Regions from separate parts of the Limosilactobacillus vaginalis genome, predicted to be linked through region 3. Evidence: a T-box and tRNA genes for the amino acid it is inferred to sense, from the RefSeq annotation. Region 3 holds a T-box; the other regions hold tRNA genes.
What was found. The T-box of region 3 lies ahead of ileS (isoleucine--tRNA ligase). A T-box ahead of a tRNA ligase gene usually reads a tRNA of that ligase, here a tRNA-Ile.

Region 1: it encodes a tRNA-Ile, which carries the amino acid that the T-box ahead of ileS (isoleucine--tRNA ligase) is inferred to sense. The anticodon was not compared.
Region 2: it encodes a tRNA-Ile, which carries the amino acid that the T-box ahead of ileS (isoleucine--tRNA ligase) is inferred to sense. The anticodon was not compared.

The regions. Positions count from the first base shown of each region.
Region 1 is NZ_CP104399.1:292,564-295,711, reverse strand. It holds rRNA gene N4627_RS01290 (23S ribosomal RNA) at 1-1,024, opposite strand, end outside; tRNA gene N4627_RS01285 (tRNA-Ala) at 1,183-1,255, opposite strand; tRNA gene N4627_RS01280 (tRNA-Ile) at 1,261-1,335, opposite strand; rRNA gene N4627_RS01275 (16S ribosomal RNA) at 1,425-2,999, opposite strand.
Region 2 is NZ_CP104399.1:151,939-155,086, forward strand. It holds rRNA gene N4627_RS00665 (16S ribosomal RNA) at 1-1,324, shown strand, start outside; tRNA gene N4627_RS00670 (tRNA-Ile) at 1,414-1,488, shown strand; tRNA gene N4627_RS00675 (tRNA-Ala) at 1,494-1,566, shown strand; rRNA gene N4627_RS00680 (23S ribosomal RNA) at 1,725-3,148, shown strand, end outside.
Region 3 is NZ_CP104399.1:704,244-707,391, forward strand. It holds partial or broken gene N4627_RS03415 (DivIVA domain-containing protein) at 9-597, shown strand; T-box leader at 968-1,186, shown strand; gene ileS (isoleucine--tRNA ligase) at 1,241-3,148, shown strand, end outside.

The DNA.
Region 1 (3,148 bases), 410 kb from region 3:
CTTTACACGGTGGATCTTATCACTCATCGTGTGACTCCTGGGCATAAATCAATGGCATTCGGAGTTTATCTGAAGTTGGTAACCCATGACGGGCCCCTTGTTCAAACAGTAGCTCTACCTCCACGATTCTAATTCCCAAGGCTCCCCCTAAAGAGATTTCGGAGAGAACCAGCTATCTCCAAGTTCGTTTGGAATTTCACCGCTACCCACACCTCATCCCAGCCATTTTCAACTGACACGGGTTCGGTCCTCCAGTGCGCTTTACCGCACCTTCAACCTGGACATGGGTAGGTCACCTGGTTTCGGGTCTACAACTACATACTTCATACGCCCATTTCAGACTCGCTTTCGCTGCGGCTCCGGTTTTTCCACCTTAACCTTGCATGCAATCGTAACTCGCCGGTTCATTCTGCAAGAGGCACGCCGTCACCCATTAATGGGCTCCGACAGCTTGTAGGCACATGGTTTCAGGAACTATTTCACTCCCCTTCCGGGGTGCTTTTCACCTTTCCCTCACGGTACTGGTTCACTATCGGTCACTAGGGAGTATTTAGCCTTGCGAGATGGTCCTCGCTGCTTCCGACGGGGTTTCACGTGTCCCGCCGTACTCAGGATCCTGAACTGAGAGAGTGCCGTTTCGTCTACTGGGCTTTCACCATCTCTGGCACAGCTTCCCAACTGTTTCGACTACGTCGCTCCTTGGTAACTCAAATGTTCAGTCCTACAACCCCAACGAGCAAGCTCGTTGGTTTGGGCTCTTCCCCGTTCGCTCGCCGCTACTGAGGGAATCGATTTTTCTTTCTCTTCCTGCAGCTACTGAGATGTTTCAGTTCACTGCGTCTACCGCTTGCTAGCTATAGATTCACTAGTCAAGCAACCAACGACTAAGTTGGTTGGGTTTCCCCATTCGGAAATCTCCGGATCAAAGCGTACTTACCGCTCCCCGAAGCATATCGGTGTTAGTCCCGTCCTTCATCGGCTCCTAGTACCAAGGCATTCACCATGCGCCCTTCATAACTTAACCTTGATAATCACTTCGTGATTATCCGATTAATTGAGTTAGCGATTATTTCTAAAAAACTCAAAATAACGCGGTGTTCTCGGTTTGTTTTATTAATTAATAAAGAAAATTGATATTATTTAGTTTTCAAAGTACAAGCTCGCTAACCTCGCGGTTAGCAATGGAGAATAACGGAATCGAACCGATGACCTCCTGCTTGCAAAGCAGGTGCTCTCCCAGCTGAGCTAATTCCCCATATATGGGCCTAAATGGACTTGAACCATCGACCTCACGCTTATCAGGCGTGCGCTCTAAACCAGCTGAGCTATAGGCCCAAATAAGCGTCATAATCTTGTTTTGAGAGTAAACCTCTCAAAACTAAACAAAGTTTCTTCGATGTGTAGGTTTCCGTTTTATTCCTTAGAAAGGAGGTGATCCAGCCGCAGGTTCTCCTACGGCTACCTTGTTACGACTTCACCCCAGTCATCTGCCCTGCCTTAGGCGGTTCCCTCCAAATGGTTAGGCCACCGACTTTGGGCATTGCAAACTTCCATGGTGTGACGGGCGGTGTGTACAAGGCCCGGGAACGTATTCACCGCGGCATGCTGATCCGCGATTACTAGCGATTCCGACTTCGTGTAGGCGAGTTGCAGCCTACAGTCCGAACTGAGAACGGCTTTAAGAGATTAGCTTACTCTCGCGAGTTCGCAACTCGTTGTACCGTCCATTGTAGCACGTGTGTAGCCCAGGTCATAAGGGGCATGATGATCTGACGTCGTCCCCACCTTCCTCCGGTTTGTCACCGGCAGTCTCACTAGAGTGCCCAACTGAATGCTGGCAACTAGTAACAAGGGTTGCGCTCGTTGCGGGACTTAACCCAACATCTCACGACACGAGCTGACGACGACCATGCACCACCTGTCATTGCGTCCCCGAAGGGAACGCCTAATCTCTTAGGTTAGCGCAAGATGTCAAGACCTGGTAAGGTTCTTCGCGTAGCTTCGAATTAAACCACATGCTCCACCGCTTGTGCGGGCCCCCGTCAATTCCTTTGAGTTTCAACCTTGCGGTCGTACTCCCCAGGCGGAGTGCTTAATGCGTTAGCTCCGGCACTGAAGGGCGGAAACCCTCCAACACCTAGCACTCATCGTTTACGGCATGGACTACCAGGGTATCTAATCCTGTTCGCTACCCATGCTTTCGAGCCTCAGCGTCAGTTGCAGACCAGACAGCCGCCTTCGCCACTGGTGTTCTTCCATATATCTACGCATTCCACCGCTACACATGGAGTTCCACTGTCCTCTTCTGCACTCAAGTCGCCCGGTTTCCGATGCCCTTCTTCGGTTAAGCCGAAGGCTTTCACATCAGACCTAAGCAACCGCCTGCGCTCGCTTTACGCCCAATAAATCCGGATAACGCTTGCCACCTACGTATTACCGCGGCTGCTGGCACGTAGTTAGCCGTGACTTTCTGGTTGGATACCGTCACTGCGTGAACAGTTACTCTCACGCACGTTCTTCTCCAACAACAGAGCTTTACGAGCCGAAACCCTTCTTCACTCACGCGGTGTTGCTCCATCAGGCTTGCGCCCATTGTGGAAGATTCCCTACTGCTGCCTCCCGTAGGAGTATGGACCGTGTCTCAGTTCCATTGTGGCCGATCAGTCTCTCAACTCGGCTATGCATCATTGCCTTGGTAAGCCGTTACCTTACCAACTAGCTAATGCACCGCGGGCCCATCCTGAAGTGATAGCCGAAACCATCTTTGAAACGAAAACCATGTGGTTTTCGTTGTTATGCGGTATTAGCACCTGTTTCCAGATGTTATCCCCCGCTTCAGGGCAGGTTGCCCACGTGTTACTCACCCGTCCGCCGCTCACTGGTAATCCAACGTCAATTCAGTGCAAGCACGTCATATCAGTTGGGCCAGTGCGCTCGACTTGCATGTATTAGGCACACCGCCGGCGTTCATCCTGAGCCAGGATCAAACTCTCATATAAAATATAAGAACTTGAATAGCTCTAATTCAAATTAATTAAGCGAATTGACTTCGCAAATGTTTTGCTTCAAATCGTAATGATTGAAGACCCTACACATTTGATTCGTCGAAACTTTGTTCAGTTTTCAAAGGTCTACCTTAGTCAGCGAT
Region 2 (3,148 bases), 550 kb from region 3:
CACTTCAGGATGGGCCCGCGGTGCATTAGCTAGTTGGTAAGGTAACGGCTTACCAAGGCAATGATGCATAGCCGAGTTGAGAGACTGATCGGCCACAATGGAACTGAGACACGGTCCATACTCCTACGGGAGGCAGCAGTAGGGAATCTTCCACAATGGGCGCAAGCCTGATGGAGCAACACCGCGTGAGTGAAGAAGGGTTTCGGCTCGTAAAGCTCTGTTGTTGGAGAAGAACGTGCGTGAGAGTAACTGTTCACGCAGTGACGGTATCCAACCAGAAAGTCACGGCTAACTACGTGCCAGCAGCCGCGGTAATACGTAGGTGGCAAGCGTTATCCGGATTTATTGGGCGTAAAGCGAGCGCAGGCGGTTGCTTAGGTCTGATGTGAAAGCCTTCGGCTTAACCGAAGAAGGGCATCGGAAACCGGGCGACTTGAGTGCAGAAGAGGACAGTGGAACTCCATGTGTAGCGGTGGAATGCGTAGATATATGGAAGAACACCAGTGGCGAAGGCGGCTGTCTGGTCTGCAACTGACGCTGAGGCTCGAAAGCATGGGTAGCGAACAGGATTAGATACCCTGGTAGTCCATGCCGTAAACGATGAGTGCTAGGTGTTGGAGGGTTTCCGCCCTTCAGTGCCGGAGCTAACGCATTAAGCACTCCGCCTGGGGAGTACGACCGCAAGGTTGAAACTCAAAGGAATTGACGGGGGCCCGCACAAGCGGTGGAGCATGTGGTTTAATTCGAAGCTACGCGAAGAACCTTACCAGGTCTTGACATCTTGCGCTAACCTAAGAGATTAGGCGTTCCCTTCGGGGACGCAATGACAGGTGGTGCATGGTCGTCGTCAGCTCGTGTCGTGAGATGTTGGGTTAAGTCCCGCAACGAGCGCAACCCTTGTTACTAGTTGCCAGCATTCAGTTGGGCACTCTAGTGAGACTGCCGGTGACAAACCGGAGGAAGGTGGGGACGACGTCAGATCATCATGCCCCTTATGACCTGGGCTACACACGTGCTACAATGGACGGTACAACGAGTTGCGAACTCGCGAGAGTAAGCTAATCTCTTAAAGCCGTTCTCAGTTCGGACTGTAGGCTGCAACTCGCCTACACGAAGTCGGAATCGCTAGTAATCGCGGATCAGCATGCCGCGGTGAATACGTTCCCGGGCCTTGTACACACCGCCCGTCACACCATGGAAGTTTGCAATGCCCAAAGTCGGTGGCCTAACCATTTGGAGGGAACCGCCTAAGGCAGGGCAGATGACTGGGGTGAAGTCGTAACAAGGTAGCCGTAGGAGAACCTGCGGCTGGATCACCTCCTTTCTAAGGAATAAAACGGAAACCTACACATCGAAGAAACTTTGTTTAGTTTTGAGAGGTTTACTCTCAAAACAAGATTATGACGCTTATTTGGGCCTATAGCTCAGCTGGTTTAGAGCGCACGCCTGATAAGCGTGAGGTCGATGGTTCAAGTCCATTTAGGCCCATATATGGGGAATTAGCTCAGCTGGGAGAGCACCTGCTTTGCAAGCAGGAGGTCATCGGTTCGATTCCGTTATTCTCCATTGCTAACCGCGAGGTTAGCGAGCTTGTACTTTGAAAACTAAATAATATCAATTTTCTTTATTAATTAATAAAACAAACCGAGAACACCGCGTTATTTTGAGTTTTTTAGAAATAATCGCTAACTCAATTAATCGGATAATCACGAAGTGATTATCAAGGTTAAGTTATGAAGGGCGCATGGTGAATGCCTTGGTACTAGGAGCCGATGAAGGACGGGACTAACACCGATATGCTTCGGGGAGCGGTAAGTACGCTTTGATCCGGAGATTTCCGAATGGGGAAACCCAACCAACTTAGTCGTTGGTTGCTTGACTAGTGAATCTATAGCTAGCAAGCGGTAGACGCAGTGAACTGAAACATCTCAGTAGCTGCAGGAAGAGAAAGAAAAATCGATTCCCTCAGTAGCGGCGAGCGAACGGGGAAGAGCCCAAACCAACGAGCTTGCTCGTTGGGGTTGTAGGACTGAACATTTGAGTTACCAAAGAGCGACGTAGTCGAAACAGTTGGGAAGCTGTGCCAGAGATGGTGAAAGCCCAGTAGACGAAACGGCACTCTCTCAGTTCAGGATCCTGAGTACGGCGGGACACGTGAAACCCCGTCGGAAGCAGCGAGGACCATCTCGCAAGGCTAAATACTCCCTAGTGACCGATAGTGAACCAGTACCGTGAGGGAAAGGTGAAAAGCACCCCGGAAGGGGAGTGAAATAGTTCCTGAAACCATGTGCCTACAAGCTGTCGGAGCCCATTAATGGGTGACGGCGTGCCTCTTGCAGAATGAACCGGCGAGTTACGATTGCATGCAAGGTTAAGGTGGAAAAACCGGAGCCGCAGCGAAAGCGAGTCTGAAATGGGCGTATGAAGTATGTAGTTGTAGACCCGAAACCAGGTGACCTACCCATGTCCAGGTTGAAGGTGCGGTAAAGCGCACTGGAGGACCGAACCCGTGTCAGTTGAAAATGGCTGGGATGAGGTGTGGGTAGCGGTGAAATTCCAAACGAACTTGGAGATAGCTGGTTCTCTCCGAAATCTCTTTAGGGGGAGCCTTGGGAATTAGAATCGTGGAGGTAGAGCTACTGTTTGAACAAGGGGCCCGTCATGGGTTACCAACTTCAGATAAACTCCGAATGCCATTGATTTATGCCCAGGAGTCACACGATGAGTGATAAGATCCACCGTGTAAAGGGGAACAGCCCAGATCACCAGTTAAGGTCCCTAAATATATGCTAAGTGGAAAAGGATGTGGAGTTGCATAGACAACTAGGATGTTGGCTCAGAAGCAGCCACCATTTAAAGAGTGCGTAATAGCTCACTAGTCGAGTGATTCTGCGCCGAAAATGTACCGGGGCTAAGCATATTACCGAAACTGTGGATGTGCACTACGTGCACGTGATAGGAGAGCGTTCTAAGGGCGGTGAAGCTAGACCGTGAGGACTGGTGGAGCGCTTAGAAGTGAGAATGCCGGTATGAGTAGCGAAAGACAGGTGAGAATCCTGTCCACCGAATGACTAAGGTTTCCTGGGGAAGGCTCGTCCTCCCAGGGTAAGTCGGGACCTAAGCCGAGGCCGAGAGGCGTAGGCGATGG
Region 3 (3,148 bases):
AAAAACCGATGAGTTTAGCTGTAGATGAAATTAATCAAATCCAATTTAATACTAAAATGCGTGGCTACAATCCAACTGAAGTGAATGACTTTATTAAGGAAGTCGCACAAACAGTTCAGGAATTGACCGACCAGAATCGGGCGCTACAAGAAAAGGTCAAGGCCGATGAAAGCAAGCTGAAATACTTTAGTGAGTTAAAGGATTCACTGAATAAGTCAATTTTGGTTGCTCAAGAAGCTGCTGATAAGGTTAAGAACAATGCTAAGCGTGAAGCTGACATTATGGTGCGTGAAGCCCAAAAACAGGCAACTGACATTGTTTCAACAGCTAACGAAAAGGCTAATCAAATTGTTGAAAATACTGCAGAAGGGACTCGGAAGTTAACGTCAGAAACTAGTGACTTAAAGAAACAAACGCGGATCTTCCGTCAGCGGTTACAAGTAATGCTTGAATCTCAATTGGAAGTAGTTAAGAGTGACGAATGGGATAAGTTATTAGCCAACGATGATATTGATAAATATGGAGAAATTCAAAATATTTTAGGAACTCGTCTTGACAATAATTCGGGTGAAAGTGTAGAATCAACCTCAATTACAACTAGTGATTTTGAATCTGAAAGTACAACCGCTACCGTTGCGGACGAGACTACTTCAGGCAGTGTTGCAATTGAAAATAACGTTGCATCGGATTCAGCTGTTACGTCAGACTCAGAGGCTGTTGTCAAATCAGAAGAAAGTGAAAGTGCTCCTGCTAGTTCTGCAGAGACAGTTTCCTTTAACTCACCGACCGACTTTGCTTCAGCATTTGCCGATACTTCAGCGGTAGCGCAAAGTGATGAGAGTAAAGCAACCAATGATTCTGTTGCGTCTGCTTCTACCGAATCAAGCAATAGTGAAGATGAGGGTGACACTGTTGTTGTTTTCCCAGATAATAACTAGTTGTTTAAATTAAATTGTAATAATTAATAACAAAAACGTCGAAGGACATTAGTAGAACAAGAATGATTCAGCGAGTTAGCAAGTGGTGTGAGGCTAATATTTAGTATTGTTTTACTTGATCGGTCCCGAGTACCTGGTTGAATATTTAAATCAGGTCGGTTCATTACCGTTAAGCAATGGTTGAGGGGATATTTGATTAACCAAATATCCTGAAAACGGGTGGTACCACGAAATGCTTCGTCCCAGTGATGGGATGAAGTTTTTTTAGTTATTAATTGTTGATTGAGAAAGGAGAATTGCATATGCGAGTTAAAGATACATTAAACTTGGGTAAGACCAAGTTCCCGATGCGGGGAAAGTTACCAGTCACTGAAGCACAACGTGAAAGTGTTTGGGAAGAAAATAAAGTATATGAATTACGACAAAAATTAAATGAGGGGAAGCCAACGTTTATTCTTCACGATGGCCCTCCATACGCTAATGGTAATATTCACATTGGTCACGCCATGAATAAGATTTCTAAGGACTTTATCGTTCGTTACAAGTCAATGAGTGGCTTCCGTTCACCATATGTTCCTGGTTGGGATACTCACGGGTTGCCGATTGAACACCAATTGACGAAGGCCGGTTACGACCGGAAGAAGATGAGTCTAACAGAATTCCGTGACCTCTGTCGGAAGTATGCTTTGGAACAAGTTGACAAGCAACGCAAAGATTTCAAACGGTTAGGAGTTAGCGGTGACTGGAATCACCCGTACCTAACTTTGGATAAGGAATTTGAGGCTGCACAAATTCGTGTCTTTGGTGAATTTGCTAAGAAGGGTCTTTTGTACCAAGCTAAGAAGCCAGTTTACTGGTCATGGTCATCTGAATCAGCATTAGCAGAAGCCGAAGTTGAATATCATGACGTCACTGCTAAAACAGCCTTCTTTGTTGAACAGGTTAAGGACGGTAAGGGTGTTCTTGATAGTGATACCTACCTAGTTGTCTGGACTACTACTCCATGGACCGTTCCAGCATCTGAAGCGGTAGCGGTAAATGCTAAGTTTGACTACTCAGTTGTTAAACCAGCTAATGACGATCGGAAGTTTGTTGTTGCAACGGAACTTTTGGAAGGATTAGCAGAGAAACTTGGTTGGGACGACTACCAAGTAGTTAAGCATGTCGCCGGAAAGGATCTGGAAGGTTTAACTACTCAACACCCATACCTTGATCGTGAACTTTTGGTTGGGGTTGCTGATTACGTTACTGCTGATGCTGGTACCGGACTTGTTCACACCGCTCCGGGATATGGGGACGATGACTACAACTTTGGTAAAAAGTATGACTTGCCAATTTTCGCCCCAATTAATGATCAAGGTGTCCTGACAAAGGAAAACGGTGACGACTTTGATGGTGTCTTCTACCAAAAAGCTGATGACATTTCACTGCAAAAGCTTGAAGATAATAATGCTCTTCTTCTTGAAGAACCATTAAAGCACAGCTATCCATTCGATTGGCGGACAAAGAAGCCAATTATTTTCCGGGCAACAGATCAGTGGTTCGTATCCATTGAAAAGATGCGTCAAAATATCTTAGATGCCTTAGAAAATGTTAAGTACCACCCAGAATGGGGTAAGGTTCGCCTTCGCAATATGATTAAGGATCGTGGCGACTGGGTAATTTCACGGCAACGTGTTTGGGGTGTACCACTGCCAATCTTCTACGCTGAAGATGGTACACCAATCATGGAAGAAGAAACGATTAATCATGTTGCAGATCTCTTTAGAAAATATGGTTCTAATGTTTGGTTTGAACGTGATGCAAAGGATCTTCTCCCAGAAGGATACACTAACGAACATTCACCTCATGGTAAGTTTACTAAGGAAACCGATATTATGGATGTTTGGTTTGACTCTGGTTCTTCCCACCAAGGGGTTCTAGCTGAACGGGATTACTTGACTTATCCAGCTGATCTTTACCTTGAAGGATCCGATCAGTATCGTGGTTGGTTCAATTCAAGCCTGATTACTAGTGTTGTTTGCTCTGGTCATGCTCCATATAAGGAAATCGTTTCTCAAGGATTTACCCTTGATAAGCGTGGTAACAAGATGAGTAAGTCACAGGGGAACGTTATCGATCCAAATAAGGTTGTCCAACAAATGGGTGCCGAAATTATTCGTCTTTGGGTAATGAGTGCTGATACTTCTGCTGATGTGCGGGTTTCAATG